DNA from 2 places in the Streptomyces sp. NBC_01485 genome. Region 2 is predicted to be linked to the other one. Evidence: riboswitches for the same ligand, from Rfam matches in the RefSeq annotation. Region 2 holds a riboswitch; the other holds the start of a gene.

Region 1 (4,562 bases), 2.4 Mb from region 2:
GGCGGTCGCTGAGGCGGGCGTACTGCTCGGCCTTGGCGTGGGCGTCGTCGTGCGCGGCCTCGCGGGCGCGGGACCGCAGCGGGCCGGGGTCGGAGACGTCGAAGGCCACGGAGCTGATCCGGGCCGCGTCGCCGCCGGCGTCGGTGATCGCCTGCAGGACCGCGCCGGTCTTCGCCACCTCGCGCACCTTCACGGAGAAGGCCTGCGCGGCCTGGTAGCCCTTCAGCCGCGCGGTGTTGTCCGCGTAGTCGTAGACGGGGCTGAGGGAGACGCCCTCCGTGCGGACGTCCCGGTCGGCGACGCCCTGGGCGCGGACGGCGGCCAGCAGCGCGGCGGCCGCCTTGTTCTGTGCGTCCACCGCGGCCTGCGAGGTCTTGGCGGAGGCCTCGACACCGGCGCCGACGACCGCAAGGTCGGGCGCCGCGCTCGCACTGCCCTCGCCGGTCACCGTGACGGTGGCGGGACTGTCCGGCGCGAGACGGACGGCCCCGGCCGGGTGGGCCGGCGACGCGACGGCCGCGGGCGCGGCGAGCGCCGGGACGCCCAGGGCGAGCAGGGAGACGAGGGCCACGGCGACGGGAGTACGGGGACGGGTGCGGGGAAGAGGCATGCGGGACCGGTCCTTCGAGGCGTCGGGGGAACGGGATGCGGGTGCAGGTAGGGCTGGTACGGGTGCGGTCATCCCAGCACCCGCACCGGCCCCCGCCCGCGCACCACTCCCGTGCGCTCACCTCACTGGTGGAGCGGCCGACCGTACGACCTCGACGGCCGACCGCGTCCACCCGCAACCCTCGCGGTCTCCCTGCTCAGGCCACGGCTGCTCAGGCCACGGCCGCGATCCGCATCCTGATGTCGTCCGGCGACAGCGCGCCCTTGGCGGTCACGTGGTCGCCGGAGGACTCGCCGCGCAGCCGGCGTCCGATCCACGGCACCAGGTACTCGCGCGCCCAGTGGACGTCGTCGCGCCGTACGTCGAGGGTGCCGCGCGGTGGGAGCGGCGGCCAGGGCTGCTCCGGGTCGGCCGGGACCTCGAGGCCGAGGGCCTCTCCGGCGCGCAGCGCCACGCGCGTGTGCCCCTCCGGGGAGAGGTGGAGCCGGTCGCCGTCCCAAGCCCTGCGGTCCTGCACGGACTTGAGGGACCACAGGTCGAGCACCGGGCAGCCGTACCGGTCGGCGACGGCGCGGACATGCCCGTTGTAGGTGGCGATCTTGCCCCGCAGGTGCTTGAGCACGGGGACGCCACGGGTGTCGAAGCCGGTGGTCACCATGACCGTGCCGGCTACGGCGGTCAGGGACGCGATCGCGCGCTCGAAGCGCTCGGCGACCTCGTCCGGGTCGGTGCCGGGTCGGAGGATGTCGTTGCCGCCCGCGGAGAAGGAGACCAGGTCCGGGGCGAGCCGCAGCGCCCTGGGGAGTTGGTCCTCCATGATCTGGTCGAGCAGCTTTCCGCGGACCGCGAGGTTGGTGTACCCGAAGTCGCCTTCGGGCCGCCGGTCGGCGAGGAGTACCGCGAGCCGGTCGGCCCAGCCGACGAACGCCCCGTCAGGGCCGGGGTCGCCGACGCCCTCGGTGAAGCTGTCCCCCACCGCCACGTACGACCCGATCACTGATCTGTTGTCATTCTTCGAATCGTCTGCCACAGCAGTTCATGATTCACCTTCGAATGTGACTTACGCGACCGTAGGAAAGGGTTGACGGACGGTGAGATAAGCCACTCCTAAAGAGTTCCCCAATCAGGGAATAAGAGACCGCACACCGAAGGCCGGACCCGGGGATCGGGGTCCGGCCTTCGGCAGCGTGTCAGGCGTGTCGAGCGTGTCGGGCGGAGGTCGTCGGCCGGGGTCAGCCGACGGCGACGCCGTGCGAGCGGAGGTAGGCGACCGGGTCCACGTCCGAGCCGTAGTCCGGCGTGGTGCGGATCTCGAAGTGCAGGTGCGGGCCGGTCACGTTGCCGGTCGCGCCGGAGAGCCCGATCTGCTGGCCCTGGGTCACGGTCTGGCCGGCCGAGACGGAGAGCTGGGAGAGGTGGCCGTACTGGGCGTAGTAGCCGTCGGCGAGCCTGATGACGACCTGGTTGCCGTACGCGCCGCCCCAGCCCGCGGAGACGACGGTGCCCGCGCCCACGGCCTTGAGGGAGGTACCGGTCGGGACGACGAAGTCGACGCCGGTGTGGTAGCCGCTGGACCACATGCTGCCGGCCACGTGGTACCCGGTCCCGACGGTCGCGCCGGCCACGGGGAGGCCGTAACCACTGGAGGTACCGGTGTCGGCGCCGGTGCTCGTGCTGCTCTCGGCGGCCTGGGTGGTCGCCTTCGAGGAGGACGACCCGGACGACGAGGACGCCCCGGACGAAGAAGGCGACGAGGACGACGGGGACGACGCCTTGTCGTCGGACGACGCCTTCGAGGAGGACCAGCCGGACGACGACCCGGTGGTGCCGGTCGTGGCCTTCGCGCCGATCGACAGCTTCAGGCCGGGGTGGATCAGCGACGGGTCGCCGCCGACGGCCCGACGGTTGTCCTGGTACAGCTTCTGCCAGCCGCCGCTGACGTTCTGCTCGTCGGCGATCTTCGAGAGGCAGTCGCCGGACCGCACGGTGTAGGTCCTGGCACTCGTGGCAGCGGCCTTCTTCTGCGCCACCGGAACGGACTGCACGGCCTTTTCCGAAACAGACTGCGAAACCGTCTGCGCGGCGGACTGTGCGACGGACTGAGAGGGCGCCGCATGGGCGCCGGTGGCGCCTATGAGCGGAAGGGCGAGCGCGGCGCCGCCGGTTCCGGCGACGGCTATGGAGCGGGTGAAACGCTGGGACTTCGGACGACGGTGCTTACCCTTCGCGGGCATGGCCAATTCCTCTCCGGCGCCTGCGAGGTCAGCTGTCGGGTGCGGGCTGGAGATGCCCGGCCGCGCCGAGGCGCGGCTTTACCCCAAGCCTGTTCCGGGACCGGAACAGGCGGTTCTACCTGTGGGTCCCCCGCTCCTGCCTTACACGGATGGGTGAGCGGACACCGGACGGCGGCAGGATTAGGCGTCCGTCCGGATTGGGGTGGAACGTAAGCGACCAAGACGCACAGGGACAAGCAGAGGTTGCACGGATAACGCTTTTCTCTTGATCCCCTGTGCGTATTCCCAGTCACGCTCCGTCAATCAATAGGCCCGCTTTTCGCCAAGCGCCCTGGAAAAGCACGCGAATTACGTGAACATGACGGACGACGTACGGTCACTGATATGACGCTCCTCACGTGACACATCTCCAGGTCCCTTTACCCCAGAGCGAGTTGGAAGGAAGGATCCAATTCGGGACAGAACACTCAGATGCGACGCAGGCGGATAACCATCGCATCAAGGTCGCCCCGCAGTCCGGTACGCAACCCGTGGTGCAACAGCACGGCACCTCGGTGAACTTCGCCCGTTTCAAGGCATTCGTACAAAGATGTCGGGTCGAGTCCGCGCAGCCGCAGCGCCGGAACCGGCTCGCCGAACCGCTGGGCCTGGAGCCGGGCGAGGACGACCGCCTCGTCGCCCCGCACGTACTGGACGGCGCTCAGGCCGCCGGCCGGGGGCCGCAGCCGGTAGAGGTCGCCGTGCTGCACGAGGGGCCGGATCTCCTTGTAGAGGTCCACCCACTCCCGGGCCTCGGCGAGGTCCGCCTCGCTCCACTCGGCGAGGTCCCCGCCGACGCCGAGCACCCCGGCCATGGCGCTGACGAACCGGAAGCGCAACGAGCTGATCCTGCCGTTGAGCTGGGTGTTCGGGCTGTCCGTGACCCACGCGGCCATGACCCGGGCGGGGTGGATCTGGCTGAAGCCGTGCTGGATGTCGAGCCGGTCGAGCGGGTCGGTGTTGTCGGAGGTCCACACCTGGTCGGTGCGGCTCATGATCCCGAGGTCGATGCGCCCGCCGCCGCCCGAGCAGGACTCGAAGGCGACGCCCGGGTGGGCGGCCCGCAGCCGGTCCAGGAGGGCGTACAGGGCCCGCACATGGTCGACCCAGAGGCGCTGCGGGTAGGGGTCGTCCGGCCAGCCGGCGTCGGTGAAGCAGCGGTTGAAGTCCCACTTCACATAGTCGACGGGGGCGCTGGACAGGATGGCGTCGAGTCGCTCCCAGAGGTACTCCTGAACGTCCTCACGCGCGAGGTTCAGTACGAGCTGATTGCGGAATTCCGTCCGCTTTCGCCCTGTTTGGAACTGCACCCAGTCCGGGTGTGCCCTGTACAGCTCGCTGTCGGGGTTGACCATCTCGGGCTCGACCCAGATGCCGAACTGCATGCCGAGGCCGTGCACCTGGTCGGCGAGGGGCTTCAGGCCGTTCGGGAAGCGGTCGGGGTTGGGCCGCCAGTCGCCGAGTCCGGCGTGGTCGCCGGTGCGCGCCCCGAACCAGCCGTCGTCGACGACGAACAGCTCGACGCCGATCGCCGCGGCGCGCCGGGCGAGGGTCGCCTGCTGCTCCTCGGAGATGTCGAAGTAGGTGGCCTCCCAGGAGTTGAACAGCACCGGGCGGTCCTGTCCGGCGTCCGGGATCACGTGCGCCCGCTGGTAGGCGTGCCAGGTGCGGCTCGCGCC
Region 2 (4,562 bases):
CGCTGCTCGACCGCCTGCACAGCAGGGGGCTCGCGGTGTGCGGACAGGGCGCGCAGTTGTACGACGCCGGCGCGGACCGTCTGCTGTGGTCGGTCACCCTGGACCGGGAACTGGCGGAGACCGCGCTCGGCAAGATCGAGGCGGAGGTGGGGCAGCTGTACGCGGCCGTCGACCAGGACGGCGTCGACGGGCTGACGCTCATCGAGCCGGGCTACCGGATGCCGCACCCGACCCTGCCCGCCCTGCGCGTCGAGCGGCGCGACGACCTGTGGTGCGAGCCGATCAGCAAGGTGCTGCTGCGCCATCCCACCCTGTCCGACGACGAGTTGGCGGCGACGGCCCGCTCGGCGGTCGGCTCGCTCGCCACGGTGACCATGTCGGGTCCCGGCACGGTCGAGTTGCAGCCCTGCGGGATCACCAAGGCGACGGGCCTGGCGCTGGCGGCCGAACACCTGGGCCTGCGGGCCGAGGACACCATCGCCTTCGGGGACATGCCCAACGACATCCCGATGTTCGACTGGGCCGCGCGCGGAGTCGCGATGGCCAACGCCCACCCCGAACTCAAGGCGGTGGCCGACGAGGTGACGACGTCGAACGAGGACGACGGCGTGGCCGTCGTCCTCGAAAGACTGTTTCCGCAGGACCCCGTTGGACCCTCTAGGACCCGTAGTACCCGTGGACCCCTAGAGACTGACCTCAACGCCCCGTAAGGGGGACTGTCAGTACGCGCCGAAGACGTTGTCGATCGAGCCGTACCGGGCGGCCGCGTAGTTGCAGGCCGCGGTGATGTTCGCGACCGGGTCGTACGAGTTCCACGACGTGCCGGAGACGTGGTAGGCGTTGAAGGTCGGGTCGATCACCTGGAGCAGGCCCTTGGACGGGATGCCCGCGGCCGCGTTGGAGTCCCAGAGGTTGATGGCGTTGGGGTTGCCCGAGGACTCGCGGATGACGTTGCGGTAGATGCCGTTGTACGACCCCGGGATCCCGTGCTGCGCCATGACCTGGAGGGACGCGCGGATCCAGCCGTCGAGGTTGTTGGCGTAGCCGAGGCTGGTCGCGGTGGCGACGGTCGGGGTCGCCGCGGAGGCGCTGGTCGCTCCGATGATCGGGAGGGCGAGCACGGCCGCGCCGGCGGCGGCGGCGGTGAGCGTGCGGACGAGACGGGTACGCCGGTTGCGGCGCGGCTGAGCGACAGCGGACATGACGAAGTTCCTCTCCGGCGCCTGCGAGGTGAGCTGTCGGGTTCGGGCGGGAGCTGCCCGGCCGCGTCCTGACGGACGCGACTTCACCCCGAGCCGTACCGGTATGTCTGAAGCATCCGGTTTGGCGACTTACCTGGTTCCCCCGCTCCTGCCGTGCGGTTCTCTCGGAGGGTGACGGGCGGCGGCAGGATTCGGCGTTCCGCCCGACAGGTCGGGAACGTATGCGACGGCACATGTCCGGAACAAGTGGCGAATTCACAGATCAACCCTATTGACCTCTGTCTGTGGCCTATGGGGTGCTTGATCCTTTGTGTGCGCAAAGCGCCAACTTGCTTGGGGTTGCGGGGGATGCGGGGGATCGGCGGGGTTGCGGGCCGGAGCCGGGTCGCCGTGGCGAGTGAGCCAACTCACCGACGTTCGCAAGAGTGGCAAATCGGACATTAATCCGAACTCGTACCGAAAGGAACGTCGAGGGGCTGGGTGTGTCGGTAACCGACATAAATCATTACTTCTGGGTAACTCTATAAATATCTGTTCATACGTACTGATCAGAAACATAACGGGCGTGATCCGATACCGCCGGGCCTGTAACCGTGGGGGCTATCGGTGATCGAAACGTGACCGGATACGCTGACTTGAGTGGTGGCAGAGACCTATCGACAAACCGCGTAATCGCCAGTGGACACCAGCAGACAGGAGACCCCTCGTGACCGTCGTCGGGCCGTTCGGGCTGAGCGTGCGGGACCAGGCTCTGGAAGCCGATGTCCAGGCCGGATTGGCGGCTGTCGAGGAAGGCTTGCTCGAGGCCACCAAGAGTGAGGTCCCGTTCATCACGGAGGCCGCCCAGCATCTCGTGCGGGCGGGCGGGAAGCGGTTCCGGCCCCTGCTCGTGGCCCTCGCGGCGCAGTTCGGTGACCCGTACGCGCCGGGCATCGTGCCGTCGGCCGTGGTCGTCGAGCTCACCCACCTGGCCACTCTGTACCACGACGACGTGATGGACGAGGCAGCCGTGCGCCGCGGGGTGCCCAGCGCCAACGCACGCTGGGGGAACTCGGTCGCCGTCCTCACGGGTGACTTCCTCTTCGCGCGCGCCTCCCACATCCTGGCCGACCTCGGGCCGGAGGCGGTGCGGGTGCAGGCGGAGGCGTTCGAGCGGCTGGTCACCGGGCAGATCCTGGAGACGGCCGGGCCGACGGACGGGCGCGACCCGGTCGAGCACTACCTCGACGTGCTCGCCGGCAAGACGGGCTCGCTGGTGGCGGTGGCCTGCCGGTTCGGGGCGATGATGTCGGGCGCCGACGAGACGGTCGTCGACGTGCTGACGCAGTACGGCGAGCGGCTGGGCGTCGCCTTCCAGCTCGCGGACGACGTCCTGGACATCGCGTCCGACTCGCACGAGTCGGGCAAGACGCCCGGCACGGACCTTCGCGAGGGCGTTCCCACGCTGCCCGTGCTGCGGCTGCGGGAGCGGGCGGCGCGGTTGTCGTTGCCCGAGGACATCGCGCTGTGCGAGCTGCTGGACTCCGACCTCAGTGACGACGACCGGCTCGCCGAGGCCCTGGAGGCGCTCCGGGCCCACCCGGCGCTGGAGCAGGCCCGCCGCGACACCGTGCGGTACGCGAAGGACGCGCGGTCCGCGCTGGCGCCGCTGCGGGAGTGCGACGCGAAGGCGGCGCTGCTGGAACTCTGCGACGCGGTGGTCCACCGAGCCGGCTGACCCCCTCCGCTCCGGAACGTCCACCGCCTTCTCCGGAACGTCCTCCACCCCGGAACGCCCTCCACCCGGAAACCCCTACGGGTTCGAACCCCCGCTCGTCGGAACCTCCGCTTGTCGGAACCCCCGTTCGTCGGTACCCCTACGGGTTGGATGCCGCCTCACCGCCTTCGTGTCATACCCCAGGCGTACACGGAGTTGGCTCCCCGGTCTGACGCTTTTCCGTGTGCGATTTGGTCAGATGGGAACCACGGAAAACATCACTCCTCACCGATTCGGGTGAGAATGGCGGCTTGGGGTGGGACGTTCAGCGGTATGACCGGCCGCCGCCGACGACGGAGGTAAGGCACACATGGCACCGAAGGCAACCGACGACACCATGACCGGCGGGGAGCCGAACGGCGGGACGTTCGACGGCGGGGAGGCCAAGGATCTGCGCGCCGGGCGGCGCAAGGCCGTGCGGTACGTCGTCCCGGTCACCGTGATCGGTGTCGCGGCGGCGACGATCGGGCTGGTCCCCGCGCTCGCCGACTCCGGCGACCCCGACCTGCCGAAGATCACCGCGCAGCAACTCCTCGACAAGATCGCCGCTTCGGACGTACAGCAGTTGTCCGGCACGGTGAAGATCACCACCGATCTCGGGCTGCCCGACCTCGGCGGGCTGGAGAGCGGTCTCCTTTCCGGCGCCGCACAGCAGGGCGGTGACGGTTCGTCCGCCGACCCGTCCGCCAAGCTCACCGAACTCGCCTCCGGCACGCACACCCTGCGCGTCGCCGCCGACGGCCCCGACAAGCAGAAGCTCTCGCTGCTGGAGAACGCGGCCGAGTACAGCGTCATCCACAACGGCAAGAACGTGTGGGGGTACGACAGCGCCTCCAACGAGGTCTATCACTCCACCGTCGACGAGAGCTCCAAGAAGGGCGAGACGGAGACCCCCGTTCCGGCCACGCCCAAGGACCTCACCGAGGACGCCCTGAAGGCGGTCGACGACACGACCTCCGTGACCGTCGACGGCACCGTCCATGTCGCCGGCCGCGACGCCTACAAGCTGCTGGTCAAGCCGAAGCAGTCCGGTTCCACGGTCGGCGCGATCAGCGTGGCCGTGGACGCGAAGACGGGCCTGCCGCTGAAGTTCACGCTGACCCCCGCGAGCGGCGGCGCCGCCGTCGTGGACGTCGGCTTCACCGAGGTCAGCTTCGCCAAGCCCGCCGCCTCCACCTTCGACTTCACCGCCCCCAAGGGCGCGAAGGTCACCGAGGGCGACGCGGCCGACAAGGGCGACGCGGGAAGCGGCAAGTGGGACAAGGAGGGTGCGACGGAGAAGACGCCGCAGCACTCCGACCCGTCCGGCGACGACTTCGCGCAGGGCTTCGGCGGCGCCGACGGTCTGAACGTCCTCGGCGAGGGCTGGACCTCCGTCGCCACCTTCGACACCGGCGGCGAGGGCGTGCCCTCAGGCTCCGCGGCCGGCGGAGAGATCGGCGGCTTCCTCGGCTCCCTCGGCGACAAGGTGAGCGGCAAGTTCGGCTCCGGGACCGTCTTCTCCACACGCCTGATCAACGCCCTGATCACGGACGACGGCAAGGTCTACGTCGGCGCGGTCACCAAGGACGCCCTGGTGAAGGCGGCGAACGCGGCGAAGTAGG

What was found. Region 2 has a riboswitch for cyclic di-AMP ahead of OG352_RS25790 (transglycosylase SLT domain-containing protein). Riboswitches for the same ligand answer to the same signal wherever they lie in the genome.
Region 1: it holds a riboswitch for cyclic di-AMP, as region 2 does, so the genes downstream of both, OG352_RS35855 (M23 family metallopeptidase) here and OG352_RS25790 (transglycosylase SLT domain-containing protein) in region 2, are expected to answer to the same signal.

The regions. Positions count from the first base shown of each region.
Region 1 covers NZ_CP109435.1:8,133,282-8,137,843, reverse strand. Annotated here, with positions in the region: gene OG352_RS35865 (SIMPL domain-containing protein) at 1-610, opposite strand, end outside; gene OG352_RS35860 (SGNH/GDSL hydrolase family protein) at 822-1,607, opposite strand; gene OG352_RS35855 (M23 family metallopeptidase) at 1,843-2,844, opposite strand; cyclic di-AMP (ydaO/yuaA leader) riboswitch at 2,847-3,010, opposite strand; gene OG352_RS35850 (alpha-galactosidase) at 3,312-4,562, opposite strand, start outside.
Region 2 covers NZ_CP109435.1:5,692,833-5,697,394, forward strand. Annotated here, with positions in the region: gene OG352_RS25785 (HAD family hydrolase) at 1-710, shown strand, start outside; gene OG352_RS25790 (transglycosylase SLT domain-containing protein) at 720-1,202, opposite strand; cyclic di-AMP (ydaO/yuaA leader) riboswitch at 1,206-1,409, opposite strand; gene OG352_RS25795 (polyprenyl synthetase family protein) at 1,909-2,919, shown strand; gene OG352_RS25800 (LolA family protein) at 3,269-4,561, shown strand.